DNA from 3 places in the Microbaculum mangrovi genome. Region 2 is predicted to be linked to each of the others. Evidence: predicted binding sites of a transcription regulator. Region 2 holds the regulator's gene; each other region holds the start of a gene.
What was found. The regulator LexA, encoded in region 2, represses DNA repair genes until DNA is damaged. The targets are predictions, from matches to a motif close to TGTTCNNNNTGTGTTCNG.

Region 1: the regulator LexA is predicted to act here: its motif matches at 1,024-1,041, upstream of ACSF9G_RS19355 (ImuA family protein).
Region 3: the regulator LexA is predicted to act here: its motif matches at 1,661-1,678, upstream of ACSF9G_RS19360 (adenosylcobalamin-dependent ribonucleoside-diphosphate reductase).

What each region holds. Positions count from the first base shown of each region.
Region 1 is NZ_JBPODT010000004.1:549,998-557,876, reverse strand. It holds gene ACSF9G_RS19360 (adenosylcobalamin-dependent ribonucleoside-diphosphate reductase) at 1-797, shown strand, start outside; gene ACSF9G_RS19355 (ImuA family protein) at 1,093-2,028, shown strand; gene ACSF9G_RS19350 (Y-family DNA polymerase) at 1,961-3,577, shown strand; gene ACSF9G_RS19345 (error-prone DNA polymerase) at 3,574-7,842, shown strand.
Region 2 is NZ_JBPODT010000002.1:1,167,482-1,175,360, forward strand. It holds gene trpD (anthranilate phosphoribosyltransferase) at 1-480, shown strand, start outside; gene trpC (indole-3-glycerol phosphate synthase TrpC) at 485-1,297, shown strand; gene moaC (cyclic pyranopterin monophosphate synthase MoaC) at 1,317-1,820, shown strand; gene ACSF9G_RS11860 (molybdopterin molybdotransferase MoeA) at 1,825-3,036, shown strand; gene lexA (transcriptional repressor LexA) at 3,210-3,926, shown strand; gene ACSF9G_RS11870 (ComEC/Rec2 family competence protein) at 3,942-6,032, opposite strand; gene gltX (glutamate--tRNA ligase) at 6,242-7,666, shown strand; gene gltA (citrate synthase) at 7,861-7,879, shown strand, end outside.
Region 3 is NZ_JBPODT010000004.1:557,909-565,787, forward strand. It holds gene ACSF9G_RS19360 (adenosylcobalamin-dependent ribonucleoside-diphosphate reductase) at 1-1,583, opposite strand, end outside; gene ACSF9G_RS19365 (SDR family oxidoreductase) at 1,762-2,529, opposite strand; gene ACSF9G_RS19370 (lysophospholipid acyltransferase family protein) at 2,573-3,358, opposite strand; gene ACSF9G_RS19375 (YdcF family protein) at 3,391-4,122, opposite strand; gene ACSF9G_RS19380 (cell division protein FtsX) at 4,199-5,164, opposite strand; gene ftsE (cell division ATP-binding protein FtsE) at 5,184-5,843, opposite strand; gene ACSF9G_RS19390 (zinc-ribbon domain-containing protein) at 6,049-6,897, shown strand; gene hpt (hypoxanthine phosphoribosyltransferase) at 6,894-7,532, shown strand; gene ACSF9G_RS19400 (response regulator) at 7,548-7,879, shown strand, end outside.

The DNA of each region.
Region 1 (7,879 bases), on a different contig from region 2:
CCATCAACGTGCCGCGCGAGATCTCCTTCGAGGCCTTCAAGGACGTCTATGCCCGCGCCTACGCGCTGGGCCTGAAGGGCTGCACCACCTACCGGCCGAACCCGGTGACCGGCTCCGTCCTCAGCGTCGGCGAGGCGGTGTCCGCCGAGGGGGCGCCCGCCGAAGACAAGCAGACGAGCCTGCCGCTGCCCGCGCCCGCGGTTCCCGTGGCGGCGCGGGAGGCGGCGCGCGCGGTTCCGCCCGAGGGCGCGGCCGTCGTGCGCCTGACCGAGCCTCTGAAGCGCGACACGATTCTGCCGGGCTTCACCTACAAGCTGCGCTGGCCCGACACCGAGCATGCCTTCTACATCACCATCAACGACATCATCCGCGACGGCCGGCGGCGGCCCTTCGAGATCTTCATCAACTCGCGCAATGTCGAGCACTACGCCTGGACGGCGGCGCTGACGCTGCTGATCTCCGCCGTGTTCCGCCGCGGCGGCGACGTGTCCTTCATCGTCGACGAGCTGAAGGCCGTGTTCGATCCGCGCGGCGGCCACTGGATGAACGGCCGCTACGTGCCCAGCCTGCTTGCCGCCATCGCCGACGTCCTCGAGAAGCACATGGTCGACATCGGCTTCCTGGCGCCCGCGCGCACCGGGACGGGCACGCCTCGGGGCGAGTCGGGCGACAGGGAGGCGGAGGCGGTGATTCCCGAAGGCGCCGGCGCCACCTGCCCGCGCTGCGGCCATCCCAGCCTCTACCATCGCGAGGGCTGCCTCGCCTGCCTTGACTGTGGCTATTCCAAATGCGCGTGACGGTTTGGTGAGCCTGTTATTGCGTTTAGCCAAACACTTCTGCGGTCATGCCGGGACGGGGTCCGGGTAGCCATAAACCCGGTCTTTGCGCCTTGCACGCGGACCTGTGTTGGTGGATTGCCGGGACAAGCCCGGCAATGACACGGAGTGTACGGAGCGATCTCTGCTCGGGCCTTGCTTAAGCCACCCAACGATTGACTCCGCCGCCAAACGGTGGAATCCATATTAGAACAAACATAGAACATTTGCCTTGACACCGGGCGGCGACACCGCTCGCCCGGAACGGAGACCCATTGTGTCGAACGCACCCGAACCCGATGCCCCGCCCGATGGCGACGCTGTTGCCGGTCGCGCCCTGACCGATCGCAACACCGTTGCCGATATCGGCACCCTGCGCGCGCGGATCGCGCGGCTGGAGGCCGGATCCGCTGCCGGCGCGGCCGGGGAACGCACACCTGCGGCGCCGTCGGTGCTGCTCGGGGTCGCCGAACTCGACGCCGTGCTCGGCGGCGGCCTGCGGCGCGGCGCGCTACACGAGGTCCGCTCGGCCGACGCCGACGGGCCGCTCGCCTTCGGCTTCGCCCTGGCGCTCGCCGCCCGCCTTGCCGCGAACCGGCCGGCGCTGATCGTCACCACCGTCGACGGCGCCGGCGAATGGGGCCGGCCCTACGGGCCTGGGCTTGCCGCCTTCGGCCTCGATCCGGGCGGGCTCCTTTTCGTCGAGACGCGCCGGCCGCGCGAGGCGCTGTGGGCGGCGGAGGAAGGACTTGCGAGCCGGGCGCTGTCGGCCGTCGTCGCCGAGATCCGCGGCGACCCGGCCGTCGTCGACCTGACCGCGACGCGGCGGCTGGCGCTCAGGGCCGCCCGGAATGGCGGCACCGCCCTGCTGGTGCGCCCCGGCACCGCCGACGGCCTGAGCGCGGCGCGCACCCGCTGGCGCGTCGCCCCCCTCGCCCTGGCCGGACCGGACGCCGCCGCGTTCGCCCTGCCCCCCGCCTGGGCCCTGCCGCCGCCCGCCTGGGCGGTCGATCTCGAACGCAACGCCGCCCGCCCCGGCGGCCGCTTCGCCCTGACCTGGAGACCCGATGAACGCCTCTTCGCTTCCGCCGACGCCGGCGACATCAGGCCGGCGCTTCCTCGCCCTGCGCCTGCCGCGCCTGCCGGTGGAGCGACTCGCGAAGGAACTCTCGCGCAGGACACCGCCGTCCTCCGCTTCCGCCGAACCGGATAGTGTGCCGCGCGCGGCCCTGCGCGCGGCACCACGTGCCACGATCGCGACCGTCGGCAACGCCACCCGGCTGATGGCAGTCGATACGGCCGCCGCCGATGCCGGCCTCGAGCCGGGCCTGACGCTCGCCGACGCCCGCGCGCGCGTGCCGGCGCTGGACGCCGTCGAGGCCGATCCCGACGGCGACCGCCGCGCCCTCGAAGCCCTCGCCGAATGGACCGGGCGCTATACCCCGCTCGTCGCCCTCGACGCCCCCGGCGGAACGAGCGGCCTCGTGCTCGACATCACCGGCTGCGCCCATCTGTTCGGGGGCGAACAAGCGTTGCTCGCCGACCTGACGGGGCGCCTCGAAGGGCGCGGCCTCACGGTGCAGGCGGCCGTCGCCGACACGCCCGCCGCCGCCCGCGCCGTGGCCAGGACGGCATCCGGCACGATCGTTCCGCCGGGCGGCAACGCGCGCGCCGTCGCCGGATTGCCGGTCGCCACGCTCGACGCCGAGCCGGAAACCGTCTCGATGCTGGAACGGCTCGGCCTGAAGCGCATCGGCCAGCTCGTCGACATGCCGCCGTCCACCCTGGCCGCCCGCTTCGGGTCCGGCCTGCTGACCCGCCTCGACCGCGCGCTCGGCCGCGCCGACGAGCCGCTGTCGCCGCTCAGGCCGCCGCCGGTCTTCGTCGTCGAACGCGTCTTCGCCGAGCCGATCCGGCTTGTCGAGGATATCGAGCGGGTGGCGCGGGCGCTTGGCGAGGGCCTCGCCGAACCGCTGTCGCGTCACGGCCAGGGCGCGCGGCGGCTGGCCCTCACCCTGTTCCGCATCGACAACAAGGCGTTCCGCATCGCGGTCGGCCTGAGCCGGGCGAGCCGCGATCCCGCCCGGCTGGCGGGGCTGCTGATCGAGCGCCTGGGCACCTTCGACCAGGACCTCGATACCGGCGAGGGCATCGAGCGCGTCCGCCTCGCCGCCGAGGCCGTGGAGCCGTTGCAGGCCGCCCAGACCACCGCCGGCGATCTGGCGGGAGAGAGCCGGGCGGAGGATGCCGAGGCGCTCGCCCGCCTCGCCGACCGGCTGACCGCCCGGCTCGGCCACACCCGGGTGGTGCGGCTGGTGCGCCACGAAAGCCATATCCCCGAGCTTGCGGTCACGGCACGCCCCGCCGTGGCCGGCGTCGCGGCCGGCGCCGCCATGTGGCCGCAGCGCGCCGCCCACTGCGATCCCGGCCCCGAGCGCGGCCCCGGGCGCGCGCCGGAACGGCCGCTGCGCCTGCTCGACCGGCCCGAGCCGATCGAGGCGATCGCCGAGGTGCCGGACGGACCGCCAGTGCGCTTCCGCTGGCGGCGCGTGCTGCGCGCCGTCGCGCGCATCGAGGGGCCCGAGCGCATCGCCCCGGAATGGTGGGCCCCGAAACTGTTCAACGGGGAGGCGGAGGCGCTCACCCGCGACTATTTCCGCGTCGAGGACGAGGAGGGGCGCCGCTATTGGGTCTATCGCGCCGGGTTGTACGACCGCGAGACGGTAACGCCGCGCTGGTATCTGCACGGGTTGTTCGGATGAGATCGCCGCCGCCCTACGCCGAGCTTGCCGCGGCCACCAACTTCTCGTTCCTGCGCGGCGCCTCGCATCCGGAAGAGCTGGTCGACCGCGCCGCCGCGCTCGGGCTCGCCGCACTCGGCATCGCCGACCGCAATTCGCTCGCCGGCGTGGTGCGCGCCCATGTGGCGGCGAAGGAGCGCAACCTCCGCATCGTCGTCGGGGCCCGGCTCGTCTTCTGCGACGGCTCGCCCGATATCCTCGCCTGGCCGCAGGACCGCACCGCCTATGGACGGCTGTGCCGGCTGCTCACCATCGGCAACCGCCGCGCCGAGAAGGGCGACTGCCGTCTGACACTCGCCGACCTGTCGGAATGGGGTGAGGGTATCCTTCTCGCGGTTGTACCGGGGGCATCAAGCTATGACGGCTTACTTTTATCTCCGAAAAATAACAATCCGACTAACCAACATCCACCTTCCCTGGAAAATCCCCTGCGGGCGCTGGCCCAGCACTTCCCCGGCGCCGTGCACCTGGCCGCCCGCTTCGCCTATGATGGCGACGACCGCGGAAAACTGGCGGTTCAGGCCGATCTCGCCGCCCGCTGCGGCACGCCGCTGCTCGCCATCAACGACGTGCTCTACCACGCTCCGGACCGCCGCCATCTGCAGGATGTCGTGAGCTGCATCCGTAATCACGCCCCGATTAACAAAGCCGGCTTATTACTGGCGGGCAATGCTGAGCGATTTCTAAAGCCCCCGGCCGAGATGGCCCGCCTGTTCCGGGGCTACCCGGAGGCTGTCTCGCGGATCTCGGTATTGATTAGCCGAATTTCTTTTTCCCTCGATGAACTGCGCTACGCCTATCCGGACGAGCCCACCGGCACCGATCCGACACCGCAGGCGGCATTGATCCGCTTGACCGAAGAAGGCGCGCGACAGCGTTATCCGGAGGGGCTACCCGATAAAGTACGCCACCTAATTGAATACGAGATAAAGCTCATCGGGGAGCTCGACTACGCCCCCTATTTCCTCACCGTGCACGACATCGTCCGCTTCGCCCGCGCGCGCGGCATCCTCGCGCAGGGCAGGGGCTCGGCGGCCAATTCCGCCGTCTGCTTCTGTCTCGGCATCACCGAGGTCGATCCCGCCCGCATGGACCTGCTGTTCGAGCGCTTCATCTCGGCGGAACGGCGCGAGCCGCCCGATATCGACGTCGATTTCGAGCACGAGCGCCGCGAAGAGGTGATCCAGTACATCTACGGGAAGTACGGCCGCGCGCGCGCCGGCCTCGCCGCCACCGTCACCAGCTACCGCGCCCGCTCGGCCGTGCGCGAGGTCGGCAAGGCCTTCGGCCTGTCGGAGGATGCCGTCGGCGGGCTCGCCGGCGCCATCTGGGGCTGGTCGGATTCCGCGATCACCGAAACGGACGTGCGCCGCCGCGGCCTCGATCCCGCCGATGCCTCGCTGGCGAAGATGCTGGCGCTGTCGCGCGAGATCGTCGGCTTTCCCCGCCATCTCTCCCAGCATGTCGGCGGCTTCGTCATCACCAGGGACCGGCTCGACGAGACCGTGCCGATCCAGAACGCGGCGATGGAGGACCGCACCGTCGTCGAATGGGACAAGGACGATCTCGACGCGCTGGGCATCCTGAAGATCGACGTGCTGGGCCTGGGCATGCTGACCTGCGTGCGCAAGGCCTTCGACATGCTTAGGCGCCACTACGACCGCGACCTGACGCTCGCCACCATCCCCGCCGAGGACCCCGCCGTCTACCGCATGCTGCAGCGGGCCGATTCCATCGGCGTCTTCCAGGTCGAGAGCCGCGCCCAGATGACCATGCTGCCGCGGCTGAAGCCGGCGAATTTCTACGATCTCGTCATCGAGGTCGCGATCGTCCGGCCGGGCCCGATCCAGGGCGACATGGTGCACCCCTATCTGCGCCGCCGCCAGGGCCTCGAGCCTGTCGCGTTCCCCGCCCCCTCGCCCGAGCACGGCCCGCCCGACGAACTGGAAAAGGTGCTCGGCAAGACGCTCGGCGTCCCCCTGTTCCAGGAGCAGGCGATGCGCATCGCCATCGTCGCCGCCGGCTTCACCCCATCGGAGGCCGACCGCCTGCGCCGCGCCATGGCCACCTTCCGCCGTGTCGGCACCATCGGCACGTTCCAGGCCAAGATGGTCGAGGGCATGGTCCGGCGCGGCTACGACCGCGACTTCGCCGAGCGCTGCTTCCGCCAGATCGAGGGCTTCGGCGAATACGGCTTCCCGGAAAGCCACGCGGCGAGCTTCGCCCTGCTGGTCTACGCCTCGGCCTGGCTCAAGTGCCACTACCCCGATGTCTTCGCCGCCGCGCTGCTCAACAGCCAGCCGATGGGCTTCTATGCCCCGGCCCAGATCGTCCGCGACGCCATCGAGCACGGCGTCCGCGTCCACCCCGTCGACATCAACCTGTCCGGCTGGGACAACACGCTGGAACCCGAGGGCCCGGACGCGCCGGACGAGCATCCCGTCCCGCCACCCCCCTCTCCATCTCTCCCCCGCAAGGGGGGAGAGGGCCCCATGCCGCAGCCCTCTATACGAACACCGCCATTCGAGGAGCTACCGTCTCGCACAGAAAGCCGTGCTTCCGGGGACCGGCGCGGCGATCGCCCCCCTCCCCCCTTGCGGGGGAGGGACGGGGAGGGGGGTGGCGAAGGCGGGACCGCAAGTCCCGGCTTCGCAGCGCATGGCCACGCCCGCCCCGCCGCGCACGCGCCGGTCTCCAAGGGCCTGCGCGAAAAATCCAGGGCGCTCCGGCGCGACATGACCGACGCGGAGCGGCGGCTCTGGTCGGTTCTCCGGGCCAACCGGTTTCAGGGATATTCGTTTCGCCGGCAGGTTCCGATGGGACACTTCATCGCGGATTTCGTCTGCCATGACCGCCGCCTCGTCATCGAACTCGATGGTGGCCAGCACGGTGAAGCCGGCCATGCCGCCGCCGATGCGACCCGCGACGCCTGGTTCCAATCGCGCGGATACCGGGTACTCCGCTTCTGGAACAACGAGGTTCTGGAGAACCTAGACGGCACACTGCACCGGCTCGCCGAGGCTCTGCGCCTACCCCCCTCTCCAGCTCTCCCCCGCAAGGGGGGAGAGCGGCATATGCCGCCCGGCGATCCCGAAATTGCATCCCCGACGGACGCTGCTGGTCAGGGCATGAGTGAGATGCCCGCCACCATCGGCGACGCGGAACCCCCTCCCCCCTTGCGGGGGAGGGACGGGGAGGGGGGTCGCGAAGGCGGGACCGCAAGTCCCGGCTTCGCAACGCATGGCCACGCCCGCTCCGCCGCGGCGCGTCTCCACCCCCTGCACGCCGACATGCGCGCCGATATCTGGTCGGACCACGCGATCCGGCTCGGCCTGCGGCAGATAAAGGGGATCGGCGAGGAGGAGGCGCGGCTGATCGAGGAGAAGCGCGGCGCGGGCTACGATTCGCTGCGCGACCTGTGGCTCAGGACCGGCCTGCCGGCCAGGACGATCGAACGGCTCGCCGACGCCGACGCCTTCCGCTCGATCGGCCTCGACCGGCGCGCCGCGCTGTGGGCGGCGCGCGGCCTCGACAGGGGCCCGGCCGCCAGCGGGAAGACCGGGCGCCTGCCGCTGTTCGAGGCGGCCGATCACGCGGACCTGCGCCGCGAGCCGGATGTCGACCTGCCGCCGATGCCGCTCGGCGAACAGGTGGTCAACGACTACCGCTTCCTCAAGCTCTCCCTGAAGGCCCACCCGGCGAGCTTCCTGCGCGCGCCGCTTACCCGCCTCGGCGCGGTGCGCCACGAGACCCTGCGGACGACGCGGCCGGGCCGGCGGCTGACGGTCGCCGGCCTCGTGCTGGTGCGCCAGCGGCCGGGCTCGGCCAGGGGTGTCATCTTCATGACGCTGGAGGACGAGACGGCGGTCGCCAACGTCATCGTCTGGCCGAAAGTGTTCGAGCGCTTCCGCGCGCAGGTGATCGGCGCCCGCCTGATCGCCGCCACCGGGCGCCTGCAGAACGAGCAGAACGTCATCCACCTGGTCGCCGAGCGCATCGACGACCTGACGCCGCTGCTCGCCACCCTCGGCGACGACGGCACCGACCTGGAGGCGCTCGCCCGCTGCGACGAGGTGCGCCGGCCGGTTCCCGACATCCACGAGAAGGTCGCCCGCCGCTCCCGCCTCGGCCGGCTGCTCGCCGACGCGCCCGAGCTTGGCGGCGACCTGGAGAAACTCGCCCGGGCGACCCACGCCGTCCTGCCTAAGGGACGCAATTTCCACTGAAGCCGAGATTCAATCCGTCGCCAACTCGGGCTACGCT
Region 2 (7,879 bases):
CTCGGCCCCCTCTCCAATCCGGCCGGCGTCAAGCGCCAGATGATCGGCGTCTTCGACCGGCAGTGGATCGTGCCGATGGCCGAAGTGCTGTCGTCGCTCGGCTCCGAGCATGTCTGGGTCGTGCACGGCAGCGACGGCCTCGACGAGATCACCACCACCGGGCCGACCTATGTCGCCGAACTGATCGACGGCAACGTCCGCACCTTCGAGATCGCGCCGGCCGATATCGGCCTTAAGACCGCCAGCCCCGACGACCTGAAGGGCGGCGACGCGGCAACCAACGCCGCGGCGATCCGCGCCCTGCTCGGTGGCGAGCACAGCCCCTTCCGCGACATCGTCGTCTTCAACGCCGCCGCCGCGCTGGTGGTCGCGGGACAGGCGGCAACTCTCACGGAGGGCGCCGAGATAGCGGCCAGGGCGATCGATTCCGGCGACGCACTCGCCGTTCTGCAAAAGCTCGTCACCGTTTCGACCGCGTGAGGCCATGGCCGACATCCTGAAGAAAATCGAGGCCTACAAGCGCGAGGAAATCGCCGCCGCCAAGGCCACACGGCCGCTCGTCGATGTCTGTGCGGCCGCCCGTCACGCCCCCCCGGTACGCCCGTTCAAGGAGGCGCTCGACGCCCGTATCGCCAGGGGCGAGACCGCGCTGATTGCGGAGATCAAGAAGGCGAGCCCGTCGAAGGGGCTTATCCGCCCGGATTTCGATCCGCCGAAACTCGCCAGCGCCTATGAGGCCGGAGGCGCGGCCTGCCTGTCGATCTTGACCGATGGCCCCTCGTTCATGGGCAGCCCCGACTATCTGACCGCCGCGCGCGACGCCGTTTCCCTGCCCGTCCTGCGCAAGGATTTTCTGTTCGATCCCTACCAGGTCGATGAGGCCCGCGCCTGGGGCGCCGACTGCATCCTGATCATCATGGCCGCCGTCACCGACGACGAGGCCGCCGCGCTCGAGAATGCCGCCGAGATCTACGGCATGTCCGTCCTGATCGAGATCCACGACACGGCCGAACTCGACCGGGCGTTGCAACTCAGGTCGAAAATGATCGGCATAAACAATAGAAATCTCAGGACGTTCGAAACCTCTCTTAAGACATCGGTCGAATTGGCGAAGGCTGTACCGGACGACTATACCCTGGTCGGCGAGAGCGGCATCTTCACGCCCGCCGACGTAGCCCTGCTTGCCGATGCCGGCATCAATGCGATCCTGGTGGGCGAAAGCCTGATGCGCCAGGACGACGTCACCGCGGCGACCCGCACGCTGTTGTCGCGAACCGCCGCCGACGTGGCCGTATAGGCTGGAGCGAGCGCCGCCCATGTGCGCCGACAAGGCCCTCACCCACCTCGACGAGACCGGCACCGCCCGCATGGTCGATGTCTCCGGCAAGGCGGTCACCGCCCGTTCGGCGACGGCCGAAGGCTGGGTTCGGATGGCGCCGGAGACGCTGGACCTGATCGTCCGGGGCGAGGCCAAGAAGGGCGACGTGCTCGGTACGGCCCGCATCGCCGGCATCATGGGCGCCAAGCGCACCCACGAGCTGATCCCGCTCTGCCATCCGCTCGGCCTGTCGAAGGTGTCCGTCGATCTCGAGCCGGTTGCCGCAGAAAGCGCCGTGCGCGTGACGGCGACGGCCAAGGTGACCGGCCAGACCGGTGTCGAGATGGAAGCGCTGACCGCCGTCGGCGTCGCCTGCCTGACCGTCTACGACATGGTCAAGGCGGTCGACCGCGGCATCGAGATCACCGGCATTCGCCTGCTGGAGAAATCCGGTGGCCGCTCGGGCAGCTGGCACGCCGACGACAGCGGACAGGATGGCTGAGACCATGGCCCTCCTCCCGGTCGAAGAAGCCCTGCGGCGCATCGTCGAAGGCGTTCCCCCAAGGCCCGCCGAGCGGGTGCCCCTCGACGACGCGCTGGACCGTGTCCTCGCTGAGGACATCGCCGCCCGGCGCACGCAGCCGCCCTGGGACACCTCGGCGATGGACGGCTATGCGGTGCGCGCCGCCGACGTCGCGACCGTGCCCGCGCGTCTGCGCGTCATCGGAGCCGCCCCCGCCGGCCATTCCTTCCAGGGAACGGTCGGTCCGGGCGAAGCCGTGCGCATCTTCACCGGCGCCCCCCTGCCCGACGGCGCCGACGCGATCGTCATCCAGGAAGATACCGAGCGCGCCGGCGACGAGGTCACCGTTCTTGAATCCTCCGGCATCGGCCGGTTCGTGCGCAAACGCGGGCTCGACTTCGCCGAAGGCGACGTGCTGCTCGGCGCCGGCCGCCGTGCCGACCCGCGCGCCATCGCCCTCGCCGCCGCGATGAACCATGCCGACCTGTCCGTACATGGCCGGCCGAGGGTCGCGATCCTGTCGACAGGCGACGAGCTCGCCCTGCCCGGCTCCGATCCCGGACCGGAAAAGATCATCGCGTCCAACGGCTTCGGGCTTGCGGCCATTGTCCGGCGGGCCGGCGGCATTCCCGTCGATCTCGGCATCGCGGCGGACGACCGCGAGGCCCTGGCCGGCGCCGTCGCGAAAGCGCGGGACTCCGCCGCCGATGTCCTGGTGACCCTCGGCGGCGCTTCGGTCGGCGAGCATGACATCGTCCAGGACGTTCTGGTCGCCGAAGGCCTGTCGCTCGATTTCTGGAAGATCGCCATGCGGCCCGGCAAGCCGCTGATGTTCGGCATGTTCGGCGCCAGTCGATTCCTCGGGCTGCCCGGCAATCCGGTCTCGGCGATGATCACCGCGCGGCTGTTCCTCGTGCCACTGATCCACGCGCTGAGCGGCCTTACGGAAACGCGGTCCGGCGAGACCAACGCGCGCCTCGGCGCGGATCTCGGCGAAAACGATCAGCGCCAGGATTATCTGCGCGCGATGTCCAGCATCGATCCCGACGGCACCCTCGTCGTCACGCCCTTCGGCAGGCAGGACAGCTCCATGCTGGCCACGCTGGCCAGGGCCGACGCGCTGATCATCCGCCCGCCCTTCGCCCCGGCCGCGAAGGCCGGCGAGACCTGCCGAGCGCTCCTGATGGACTTCTAGAGCCCGGGCGAATTCCGATTCGCAAAGACGCCCCCGGCGCATCGGACCCATCTGGCGCCAGTTTGCACGCGATATTAGCCGTTGCCGAACACAACAAGAACATGTATGTTTGTTCTTGATTTGTACACACCCTGGCGCCCGAAGACGGGCGGAAGCGGCAACGGGAGCGCGCAATGCTCACGCGGAAACAGCATGAATTGCTGATGTTCATCCACGAACGTCTCAAGGAATCGGGCGTGCCACCCTCCTTCGACGAGATGAAGGAAGCGCTGGACCTGCGCTCGAAATCCGGCATCCACCGGCTCATCACGGCGCTCGAGGAGCGCGGCTTCATCCGACGCCTGCCGCATCGCGCCCGTGCGCTGGAAATCGTCCGGCTGCCAGACTCGGTGGCACCGGGACTTGCCGCGCGCGGTCGCGGCTTCGCACCGAGCGTCATCGAGGGCAGTCTCGGCAAGGTTCCGCCCCCCGCACCCGAGCCCGTCGAGACCGAAGCTGCAAACTCGAACGCGGTGGCGGTCCCCGTCATGGGCCGCATTGCCGCGGGCACGCCGATCTCGGCGATCCAGAACCACAGCCATTCGATCCAGGTGCCGGTCGAGCTTCTGACGAAGGGCGAGCATTTCGCCCTCGAGGTACGCGGCGACTCCATGGTCGACGCCGGTATCCTCGACGGCGACACGGTCCTGATCCGCAAGACGGACACCGCCGACACGGGCGATATCGTGGTGGCGCTGATCGACGACGAGGAAGCCACCTTGAAGCGCCTGCGCCGCAAGGGCGCATCGATCGCGCTGGAGGCGGCAAACCCGGCCTACGAAACCCGGATTTTCGGTCCGGACCGGGTTGCCATTCAGGGCCGGCTGGTCGGCCTCATCCGTCAATACTGAAGGCGCCCGCCGGACTCAGCGGGCCCGGCGCGTCCAGGGGCGGTCGCCGGACCGGTCCGCCGCCGTCTCGATGGCGATGCCGTTGGCTGTCTTTGTGAGCGTGATCGCGCCGGACCGCGCGGCATCCTGCGGACCGATCACGATTGCGTCGTCCCTGCACCACTGAGGCGGCGAGATCGGTGTGACGACGACGTCTGCCCAGGCGCAATCCTCCGCAAACGCCACCGGATCGCTCACGTAGGAAACACGCAGGCGGCCGTTGTCGGCGACACAGGCCCACTCGTCGCAGTCCGCCCGTCTTCGCGGTGTCCCTTCGGGCACGAGGCCGGCGCTGCGCAGCCACACCTCCACCTCGTAGTCCGATCCGGCCTTTGGCAGGAACGCCAGCTCGCCATCCTGCATCCGCAGCGCCGCCATCCGCAGGTCCCGCGCGACGAAGAGGTCCGGAGGCCCGGAGAGCACGGTCAGGCCGACTCCGGCCGCAATGAACGGTAGCCCCAGGAGTCGGACGCCCGTGCGCCAAAGCAACAGCCAGAGCCCGCCGGCAATCGTCAGAAGCAACGCGACCGCCGGCACCTGCGGGACCATGCGCACCGCCCCGTCCCAGCCGGCAACCGTCCTGGCCACGGCGAGAACGCCCTCGATGCCCTGCCCCATCGGGGCGAGCGCGAGCCCCTCCAGCCCGAAGGGCATGAGCAACATCGCGAACAGAGCGGACGGCATGACCAGCACGCTGACGAGCGGCATCGCCGCGACGTTGGCGATCAACCCGTAGATCGCCACGCGGTTGAAGTGATAGGCAGCGAACGGTCCCGTCGCCAACCCGGCGATCAGCGCGGTGAACATGAGACCAAGCACGGCACGAACGAGAAAGCGGATCTGCGGCGAAACCGCGCTCTCGCCGCGCGCAAGCGACCAGGACCGAAGCGCCTCATAGGCCGATATCAGGGCCACGGTCGCGGCGAACGACATCTGGAAGCTCGCCGTCACGAGCGCTTCGGGCGTCAGCACGAGCACGATCGATGCAGCGATCGCGACGTTGCGCAGCGTGATCGCAGGCCGGTCGAGCAGCACGGCGACCAGCATGATCGCCGCCATGATGAAGGCGCGCTGCGTTGCGATCGAGGCGCCAGACAGCACCAGGTAGCCGAGCCCGCCGATCAGAGCGATCGACGCCGCCCACTTCTTGATCGGCCGGGTCAGCGCGAGATCCGGCGACAGCGCGAAGCAGGCACGGGCGAACCAGAACAGCGTCCCGACGACAAGCATCATGTGCAGGCCCGAGATCGCCAGGATGTGCGCCAGGCCGGAGGCCCGAAGCGCGTCCTCGTCGGCTTCGGGTATCGCGCCGCGCTCACCGGTCACAAGCGCCGTCGCGATCGCACCGACGGAGCCAGGCAGCGACCGCTGGATTCGCCCGGCGACATAAAGGCGCGTTCGCTCGATCGCGGTTTCGAGACGCGCCGACAGCCCGGCTTGCCGCGCGGGCAGAACCGATTTCGGCGCGCTGGTCAGGAACCCGACGCCACCGATGCCGGAGAACCACGCCCGCCGGGCGTAATCGAAGCCGCCCGGCACGGCAGCGTCGGGCGGCGGCAACAGCATCGCGTTGAACCGGACCGTCTGCCCCGGCACCGGCACCGACCATTTCCCGCGCATCCACAACGACAGCAGGGTCGGCACGTCCGCGGCGGCGTCGCGACCGATCCGCTCCGGTGCCACCGTGAGCCGTGCCGCCCCGTCCTCCCTGAGCTCCACCCCGATGACCCGCCCTGTCACCGGAACCGGATATCCGGCCTCGAACACGACCGGCGCGGCGACCCAGCGGCTGCGAAGCCCCGCATCCAACATGCCAAGCGACGCCAGGAACAGGCCGATGAACACGGTGCCCGACAACCGGCCCGGCCCACAGCGGACGGCAACGGTCCCGGTAACGACGCACAGGACCAGCACCGCCGCGAGCACCGGTTCCCGAGGCAACGCGAAATAGGCAGCGATGCCTGCGCCGAAAGCAACAGGCACCCAAAGGAACAACCGCTCCCGCTCGCTGTCGGCGATGCTTCGGAGAGAAAGGCGGCTCGACAGGCGGTCCAGCGGGGCCGGCAACGCCGGCAATCGCCGCGCTGCCGCGGAGCGCGATCTGCCGATCAAGGACGCGTCGTCGAACACCGCAGTCCCCCCAGGCCCACGCCGAAGGTTTGGGCGCGGCCGTTGCCCACACCGCTTCTATCTGCGCCGGCGGCCGTGCTACACAGCGGCCAGCCAAAACCGCACCATCCATACTAGACCGCACGAGAAACCGGCCGCCACCTGTCATGTCCAAACCTGAGATCGTTACCCGCTTCGCCCCCTCGCCGACCGGCTTCCTGCATATCGGCGGCGCCCGCACAGCTTTGTTCAACTGGCTCTACGCCCGCGGACGCGGCGGCAAGATGCTGCTGAGGATCGAGGATACCGACCGCGCGCGCTCGACAGACGAGGCGATCGCCGCGATCGTCGACGGCCTGAAGTGGCTGGGCCTGGATTGGGACGGCGAGGCGATCTCGCAATACGCCCGCGCCGAGCGGCACCGCGAGGTGGTCGAGGACCTGTTGGCCCGGGGCAAGGCCTACCGGTGCTACGCGACGCCGGAGGAGCTCGCCGAGATGCGCGAGAAGGCGCGCGCCGAGGGCCGTCCGCCGCGCTACGACGGCCGCTGGCGCGACCGCGATCCCTCGGAAGCGCCTCAGGCCGTCAAGCCGGCGATCCGCCTCAAGGCGCCGACCGAGGGCGAGACGGCGATCGACGACCACGTCCAGGGGCGCGTTGTCTGGCAGAACAAGGATCTGGATGATCTGATTCTGCTGCGATCCGACGGAAACCCGACCTATATGCTCGCCGTCGTCGTCGACGACCACGACATGGGCGTCACCCACGTCATCCGCGGTGACGACCACCTGACCAACGCCGCCCGCCAGGCACAGATCTATCAGGCACTCGGTTGGGCCGAGCCCGAGATGGCTCACATCCCGCTGATTCACGGGCCGGACGGCGCGAAACTGTCGAAGCGCCACGGCGCACTCGGCGTCGACGCCTATCGCGCCATGGGCTATCTGCCGCAGGCGATGCGCAATTATCTCGTCCGCCTCGGCTGGAGCCACGGTGACGCCGAGGTGATGTCGAGCGAACAGATGCTCGAATGGTTCGACCTCGACGCCATCGGCAAGTCCGCCGCCCGCTTCGATTTCGCCAAGCTGGAAAATCTGAACGGCATTTACATGCGGCAGACACCGGATGCGGACCTGTATGACGCCCTGATCGAGAACCTGGACTATCTGCCTGACGGACCTGAGTTCAGATCCCGGCTCGACGCGGTAAAGTGGGACCGCATTCGACAGGCGATGCCGGGACTAAAGGAACGCGCGAAGAATCTTATAGAACTCCTTGAAAGCACAAAATTTCTTGTCGATGATCGACCGCTCTCACTGGACCAGAAGGCGTCCAAGATACTCGACGACAATGCGCGCAAGACCCTGAGCGAGGTCCTGCCGGTCCTTGAAGAGGCGCCGCAGTGGGATGCCGCCAGCCTCGAAGCGGCAGTGAAGGCTTTTGCGGAGACCACCGACCGCAAGCTCGGCACGATCGCACAGCCGCTCCGTGCCGCATTGACGGGACGGGCGACGTCGCCTGGAATCTTTGACGTTCTGGTGGTGCTCGGACGCGAGGAAAGCCTTGCCCGCATTGCCGATCAGACCGCTTGACCGTACCTGTCCCGCCCTATGTATCGACTATCGTGCCAATGCCCGGAGCTTGCCGATCCCGATCAAATCGGCTACCGAGTCACTCATATTCCTACCGAACCGCACACCAGCCGACCGCGGGACCGAATCCGTATCCCGGCGAGCCGAATCTGGGCTGTGCGGGTGCCCGCCACCAGGACAGGAGCCACCTGCCCATGAATGACAAGAACATCA
Region 3 (7,879 bases), on a different contig from region 2:
AGCGCCGCCTGCATCCTGAGATGCGCGTCCGGGTCGAGCGTCTGGGCGGTGACGAAGGCCTCCGGAGGCTCGGGCGGCGCGTCCCCGCCGGCCCTGGCCCGGTAGAGGCGCCAGGCATAGTCGCTAACCTCCTCGTCGCGGCGGCTGCCGTCGGGCATCAGCACGGCCCGGCGGTAGGACAGCGAGAAGATCGGCTCGATGCCGGAGGAGACGTTGTCGGCGAACAGCGAGATGGTGCCGGTCGGGGCGATCGAGGTGACGTGCGAGTTGCGCAGGCCGTTCGCGCGGATCGCCGCGCGCACGTCCGGGTCGAGCCGGGCGACCGTCGGGCTCTTCAGGTACGGCGTCCTGTCGAACAGCGGGAAGCAGCCCTTTTCGGCGGCGATCTGCGCGCTCGCGCGATAGGCGGCATTCTGGATGACGCGCATCCAATCGCCGGCAGCCTTGGCCGCGTCCTCGCGGCCATAGACGAGGCCGAGCATGGCCAGCGCGTCGGCCAGCCCGGTGACGCCGAGCCCCAGGCGCCGCTTGGCCTTCGCCTCCTTCGCCTGCGCCTCCAGCGGATAGCGCGAGATGTCGACGACATCGTCGAGGAAGCGGATGGCGACGGCGACCGCCTCCGCCAGCCGGCCGGTGTCGAGGCGGGCGGCGTCGCCGAACGGGTCGACGACCAGGCGGGCCAGGTTGACCGAGCCGAGCAGGCAGGCGCCATAGGGCGGCAGCGGCTGCTCGCCGCAGGGGTTGGTGGCGTGGATCGTCTCGCAATAGGCGAGATTGTTCTCGGCGTTCACCCGGTCGATGAAGATCACGCCGGGCTCGGCATAGTCGTAGGTCGAGCGCATGATGCGGTCCCACAGCGCCCGCGCCCGGACCGTCCGGTACACCATGCCGGCGAAGACGAGGTCCCAGTCGGCGTCGGCCTCGACCGCCGTCATGAAGGCGTCGGTAACGAGGACCGAGAGATTGAACATCCTGAGCCTGGCGGCGTCGGCCTTGGCGTCGATGAACAGCTCGATGTCGGGATGATCGCAGCGCAGCGTGCCCATCATGGCGCCGCGCCGGTGGCCGGCCGACATGATGGTGCGGCACATGGCGTCCCAGACCTCCATGAAGCTCACCGGGCCGGAGGCATCGGCGCCAATCGACCTCACCAGCGCGCCCTTCGGCCGCAGCGTCGAGAAGTCGTGGCCGATGCCGCCGCCCTGCTGCATGGTCAGCGCGGCCTCGCGCAGGTTGGTGAAGATGCCGTCGAGGTCGTCGGGGATCGCGCCCATGACGAAGCAGTTGAACAGCGTCACCTTGCGGCCCGTGCCGGCGCCGGCGAGGATGCGGCCGGCCGGCAGGAAGGCACCGGATTCCAGCATCTCGCGGAAGCGTTTCGCCCAGGTCCTGCGGGATTTCGCCGGTTCCGCCGCCGCGACCGCGTCTGCCACGCGGCGAAAGGTGTCGGACACGGTCTTCTCGACCGGCGCGCCGCTCTCGTCGCGCAGGCGGTACTTCATGTCCCAGATCTCGCCGGCGATGGGCGAGGGGACGATGGGCGATGGGTTCCGGGCGTCGCCGCCGGATGTCCTGCGGGCCATGACGAACACTCGTCGCGCGTCGGGACATCGTTCCCGACCTTACCAATATCGGGCCAAAGACGTTTAAGGTCAATGAATGTTCTTGGTTTGTACTATCTTGCCGCCGCAAAGGCCCCCGTGGGCCGGCCGAAAGGGGCCGATTTGGTGTCCCGGCCCCTCGCGCGATCCGGGACCGGCGTTATGCCACCGGCAGGCCGACCGCCTTGCGGATGTCCTCGGAGCGAAGCGAGACGTCGGTGCCGAGGAAGTCGGCCGCGCCGCCCTCGCAGAGCCAGGCGATCGCCTGGCCAACCCATTCGGTGGGAATGTGCACCGACGGGTCGAGCTGGCTGACGGGGTTGATGCCCGAGGCCTTGATGGCGACCTGCATGTCGGTCGCCACCGTGCCGGGGCTGAGGCCCACGACCTGGATGCCGTGGTCGCGGTATTCCTTGTCGGCGCACCCGGTCAGCGACAGCACCGCCGCCTTCGTCGCGCAGTAGTGGCTCCAACCCTCGAGCGGGCTGGTGGCCGCGCCCGAGCTGATGTTGACGATCGTGCCGCCTCCCTGCGCCTGCATCACCGGAATGGCGGCGCGCAGGCCGTGGTAGACGCCCATCAGGTTGACGTCCACGGCGTCCGCCCATTTCACCGGGTCGGACTCGGCGATCCGGGCGATCGGCTCGATGACGCCGGCATTGTTGACGAGGATATCGAGGCGGCCGAACTCGTTGCGGCAGGTCTCGACGGTATCGACGACGCTGTAGTAGCGCGAGACGTCGCATGTCCAGGCGATCGCCCGGCCGCCGTTCTCGACGATGTCCTCCGCGACACCCGCGATCTCCCGGCTCGAACGGGCCGCCAGCACGACGGCGGCCCCGCGTTTCGCCAGTTCCCGTGCCGCGGCGGCGCCGATGCCGCGGCTCGCCCCGGTTACGATCGCGGCCTTTCCGGTCAATTCGCTCATGTGCGCACTCCCATGCAGAGGTTCGTGATGGATTTTCCGGCGACTACCGGGCCTCGGCCTCGCCGATGGCCTGCAGCCGTTTCCTCGCCGTCTCCGGCAGCGGCGGCGGGTGGGGCGCCCGCGCCGCCTCGACAAGCAGCCGGTCCGATGCGGTCTCGATCGCGGTTTCCAGCCGCGCCAGGAATTCCTTGCGCGGCAGGCCGGCGGGCAGCACCTCCAGGAACTCGACGAGAATCGTGCCCGGATAGCGCTGCCACTTGCGGCGCGGCCAGTAGAGGCCGGAATTGAGCGCCACCGGCAGGCAGGGAACGCCCATCTCCTGGTAGAGCAGCACGACGCCGACCTTGTAGGCGGGGTCGTCGCCGGGCGCACGGCGCGTGCCTTCGGGAAAGATCAGCACCTGGCGGCCGGACTCCGCCTGCACGCGCGCGTCGCGGCCCATGTCCTTCAGCGCCCGCGCGCCCTTGTCGCGCCTGACCGCGATCATGCCGATCCTGGTGATCCACCAGCCGAACAGAGGAATGCGGGTCAGTTCGTGCTTCAGGATGAAGGCGGGGTCGGCGAAGCAGTGCAGCAGCGCGAAGGTCTCGAACAGCGACTGATGCTTGGCGGCGACCAGCAGCGGCCCGTCGAATCGCTCCGGCGCGCCGCGGACTTCTAGCCGCGTGCCGGCGACGACGCGCAGCAGCCAGATCGAGCTTTTCGCCCAGGCGTGCATGAACGGCCGCAGGGCCCGCCGCGGCAGGACGATCAGCGGCAGGCAGACGACCATCCACAGGACGAGATTGACGTAGAAGGCCAGGTTGAAGAGGAGCGAGCGCAGGACCACGCGGTATGCCTTCGAAAGCCGCCGACCGGCGCTCAGCCGCCGGCGCCCGAGGCGTCGGCGCGCGCCGCCTCGAGCGAGGTATCGGGCCCGCCGAGCCGCAGACGCGCCATCGACATCAGGTACTTGACGTATTCGGCCAGCAGCAGCCGCGTGGTGCCGGGATTGTGCCACCAGTCCCCGATCTGCATTCGGTCGGTGACGACCGGATAGGGAATCAGCCGGGCCTCCGGCATCTCGCGGCTGATTTCGTTGAGGCTGCGCGGCAGATGGTAGCTGGAGGTGACGACGATGAGCGAGGTGAAGCCGTTGAAGCGGGCCCAGTCGCGCGCCTCCTTGGCGTTGCCGACGGTGTTCAGCGCGGCGTGGCCCAAATCGACGCAGCAATCGAACAATTGCGTCCGGCCCGGCGTCATGCTGGCGAGCGTCTCGCGCGAGGTGCTGGGATGAACGCCGGAGATGAGCAGCCGCCGGGCGCGGCCCTCGCCCAGGAGCTGGATCGCGTCGGTGATGCGGTCGGCCCCGCCGGTCAGCGCGACGATGGCGTCGGCCCGTTCGGCCGGGCGCGGCTTCTCGATCGCTCCGACATTGAGGACGAAATGGACGAAGCCGATGGTGAAGGCAATGGCGCCGCCGATCAGAAGGCCGCCCATCGCCACCGAGGCGATACGGCGCCCGCGATGGCGCCCGGGCGCGCGAACGCCGTGCGCCGGACCTGCCCGGTCGGCACCCTCCAAAGGCAGTTCGCTGCGGTCGCTGTCTACCATTCCGTCCCCGGAGGATACTAAGAAATGCGGCGTGGCCACGGCAAGGGCCGCGGCGGACCGTGATTCAAACGCCTTCCTAGTCAAAAACCTTCAGGAAATGGAAGACGGTGAGCCGCGAACTCATCGCCGTCAGGGCCGCTACGAGCAGGACGGTGAGGGCGATCCCGACGAAGGCGGCCCAGCCGATCGAGATGCCGCCGAACAGGGCGTCGAACTGATCTCCGGCCGGAGTCGCTGTGAACTGGGCCGAAATCCAGCGGACGGCGCCGAAGGCGATGGTGGCGGCGATGCCGCCGGCAAGCCCGCCGCGAAAGCCCAACCGCAGGAAATGGCGCTCGAATTCGTGGGCGATGAACGCCTCCTTGGCGCCGACCAGATGCAGGACCTCGACTATGTCGCGATTGGTGGCCATGGCGCCACGGGTGGCGAACACGACCGACAGGACGGTGGCGACCAGGACCAGGACCAGGATCGCGGCGCCGCTGACCGCCAGCGTGTTGGCCATCACCGCAAGCCGGCCCTGCCAGAGCTGGTGATCGTCGAGGCTCGCCGCCGGCACCGCGCCGGTCAGGCGCTGGCGCAGTTCGACGAAGTCCGGCGGCGCGGCGCGGTCGATCTCGACGACGATCAGGCGCGGGACCGGAAGCTCCTCCAGATCGACGCCGGCGCCGAGCCAGGGCTCCAGCAGGTCGCGCAGCTCCTGTTCCGACAGGGCCCGGGCGGACTCTATGCCGTCCGTCTCGAGGATGACGGCGAGCGCCTTGTCGATGGCGGCAAGGGTGTCGACGCCGTCGAGCGGGCGGATCTGCACCGTGATCTCTCCGGAAATGTCGGAGCGCCAGTCGGCCGCGGCGGAGGCGATGACGGTGACGGTGCCGACGGTGATGCAGGCCAAAAACGACATGATGGCGAGCACGAAGAACAGCGCCCGGCCGGAGACGCCGGAGGCAGGCACGATCGCGGCGGAGGGACCGAAGCCGTCGTAGACATCGGACCGGTCGGTCTCGTCGTTCAGATCGTCGCGTTCCGCCGGAATGGCCATGTCAGCCTGTCCGTTCCTTCTAGTCGTAAATATGCACGCGGCCTTCGTTCAGAACGAAGCGGCGCGCATCATACTGATCCATTAGGCCGATATCGTGGGTGGCGATCACCACCGTGGTGCCGAGCCGGTGCAGCTCCATGAACAGGCGCAGCAGCCGGCGGGCAAGGGTCGGGTCGACATTGCCCGTCGGTTCGTCGGCCAACAACAATTCCGGCTGGGTGATCACCGCGCGGGCGATCGCGGCGCGCTGCTTCTCGCCGCCGGACAGGACCGGCGGATGGACGTGCACCCGATGGCCGAGGCCGACCCAGTGCAGAAGCTCGACGACGTCGGTGCGGTAGGACGTCTCCTCCTTGCCGATCACGCGCAGGGGCAGTGCGACGTTCTCGTAGGTCGACAGGTGGTCGAGCAGCCGGAAATCCTGGAACACGACGCCGAGCCGGCGCCGCAGCGTCGGCAGGTCGGTGCGCGACAGGGTGGCGACGTCGTGGCCGAACAGCGACATCAGGCCGCGGGTCGGCTTCAGCGCGAGAAACAGCAGCCGCATCAGCGACGTCTTGCCTGCGCCCGACGGCCCGGTCAGGAACTGGAACGAGCCGCGCTCTATGGCGAACGACACATCGCGCAGGACCTCCGGCCCCATGCCATAGCGCAACCCGACATTCTCGAAACGGATCAATTCACGGGCTCCCGGACCGATCTCATGGCCCCGATCGGTGTTGGGGCGGTACCGGCGGCAGCCCTTGGGCTGCCGCTGGCGCGACCGGATCGACGAACCTTCGCAGACCGGCCCTTAACGCTTCATTAATCATAATCCGGCGAGGTGGATGTGCACGCCGGACGCCCGGAGCGGGCGACGTTCGCCGTGCCGCACGCGGGTTTCTATGAAAATAACCTGTCCGAACTGCAATACGAGCTACGATGTCGACGGTGCGACGTTTCCGCCCGACGGCCGCTCGGTGCGCTGCGTAAAGTGCCGGAATGTCTGGCATGCGGTCGCCTATACGTCCGAGCCGATGGTCCTGCCGCCGGAACCGGACGAGGATGCGCCGCCGCCGCCGAGCCGGGCCGACCGGGTCCAGGAGCCGCAGACCGGCGAGCGGGTGCGTGCCGAATCACAGGCCGAGCCGCTCGGCGCGCGCATTGTCGACGACGGCGGCGCCGACAGCGCTGCGGCCGCCGGTGAAACCGACCTCAACCCGATCGAGCACGCCGCCGAGGCGCGCGCGCGATTCGCGGCGAAACATGCCGGCAACCGGCCCAAAATCCGCTACCGGGGCCGCGGCGGACGTGGCCTCGACGCGTTCGTGTTCGGCTGTGTCCTGGCCGGTCTCGTCGCCGCGTTCCACTACCGCGAGGACGTGGTGCGGACACTGCCGTCCACAGCCGGTCTGTACTCCGCGATCGGATTTCCGGTAAACCTGCGCGGACTGGAGTTCGGCAACGTCGCGCAGCGGCGCGATTTCGAGGACGGAGTGCCGGTTTTGATCATCGAGGGCGAGATCCTCAACATCCGCGACCGGGCGATGCCGGTGCCCGCGCTGCGCTTCTCTCTGCGGACCGACGGCGGCGACGAGTTGTACGCCTGGACGCTGGAGCCGCGGCAACGGGTGCTCGACCCCGACGCGGCGATGACCTTCCGCACCCGGCTCGCCTCGCCGCCGCGGGGCGCGGACGATTTGCAGCTGCGCTTCATGGAGCGCGACAGACGGATTGTGGAGCTCGGCAATTGACGACGATCGAACGGGGCGGCCATCGCATCCGGGTGCTGTACTCGCCGGAGGAGATCGCCGCCCGCAACGGCGAGATCGCGCAGGAGATAGGCACCCGCGCCGGACCGCGGCCGCTGGTCATCGCCATCCTCAAGGGCAGCTTCGTCTTCGCCGCCGACCTGTTGCGCGCGCTCTATACCGCCGGCCTGTCGCCGGAAGTGGAGTTCATGAGCCTGTCGAGCTATGGCGCCGGCACCGAATCGTCGGGCCGGGTCACGGTGCTGCGCGACATCGACAGCGACGTGAAGGGCCGCACCGTCATCCTGGTCGACGACATTCTCGAATCGGGGCGCACCCTTGCCTATGCCAAGGACCTGCTCGCGGCACGCGGCGCCGATACCGTCCTGACCTGCGTCCTGCTCGACAAGCCCGGCAAGCGGGCGGCCGACATCGACCCTGATTTCGTCGGCTTTTCCTGTCCCGACCTGTTCGTCGTCGGCTACGGCATGGACGTGGCGCACGCGTTCCGGGAGCTGCCGTTCGTCGGCATCGTGGAAGGGCGCGCCGGGGATGATGGCGCCCTGGACGCTGGCGTTCCGGACGTTGGCGTCCCGGACGTTGGTGCCCCCGACGATGGCGACCAGACGAACGGCTGATAGGGAGCGGGACGGATGGAGACGATCCTTCTGGTCGACGACGACGACGGCGTGCGCACTTTCGTGCGCCGCGCCCTGGAGATCGACGGCTACGCGGTCCAGGAGGCGACGGACGGCGCCGAGGCGCTCGACCTGTTGCGGGGACCTGCGCGCGGCGCCGGTCTGGTCCTGTCCGATATCGTCATGCCGGTGATGGACGGCATTGCGCTGGCGCTCAACGTGGCGCGGGAGCGGCCGGAGGTGCCGGTGATGCTGATGACCGGCTATGCCAATCAGCGCGAACGTGCCGACGGGCTCGACGAGATCGTCCATGACGTGGTGCTGAAGCCGTTCACGCTCGCCGAGAT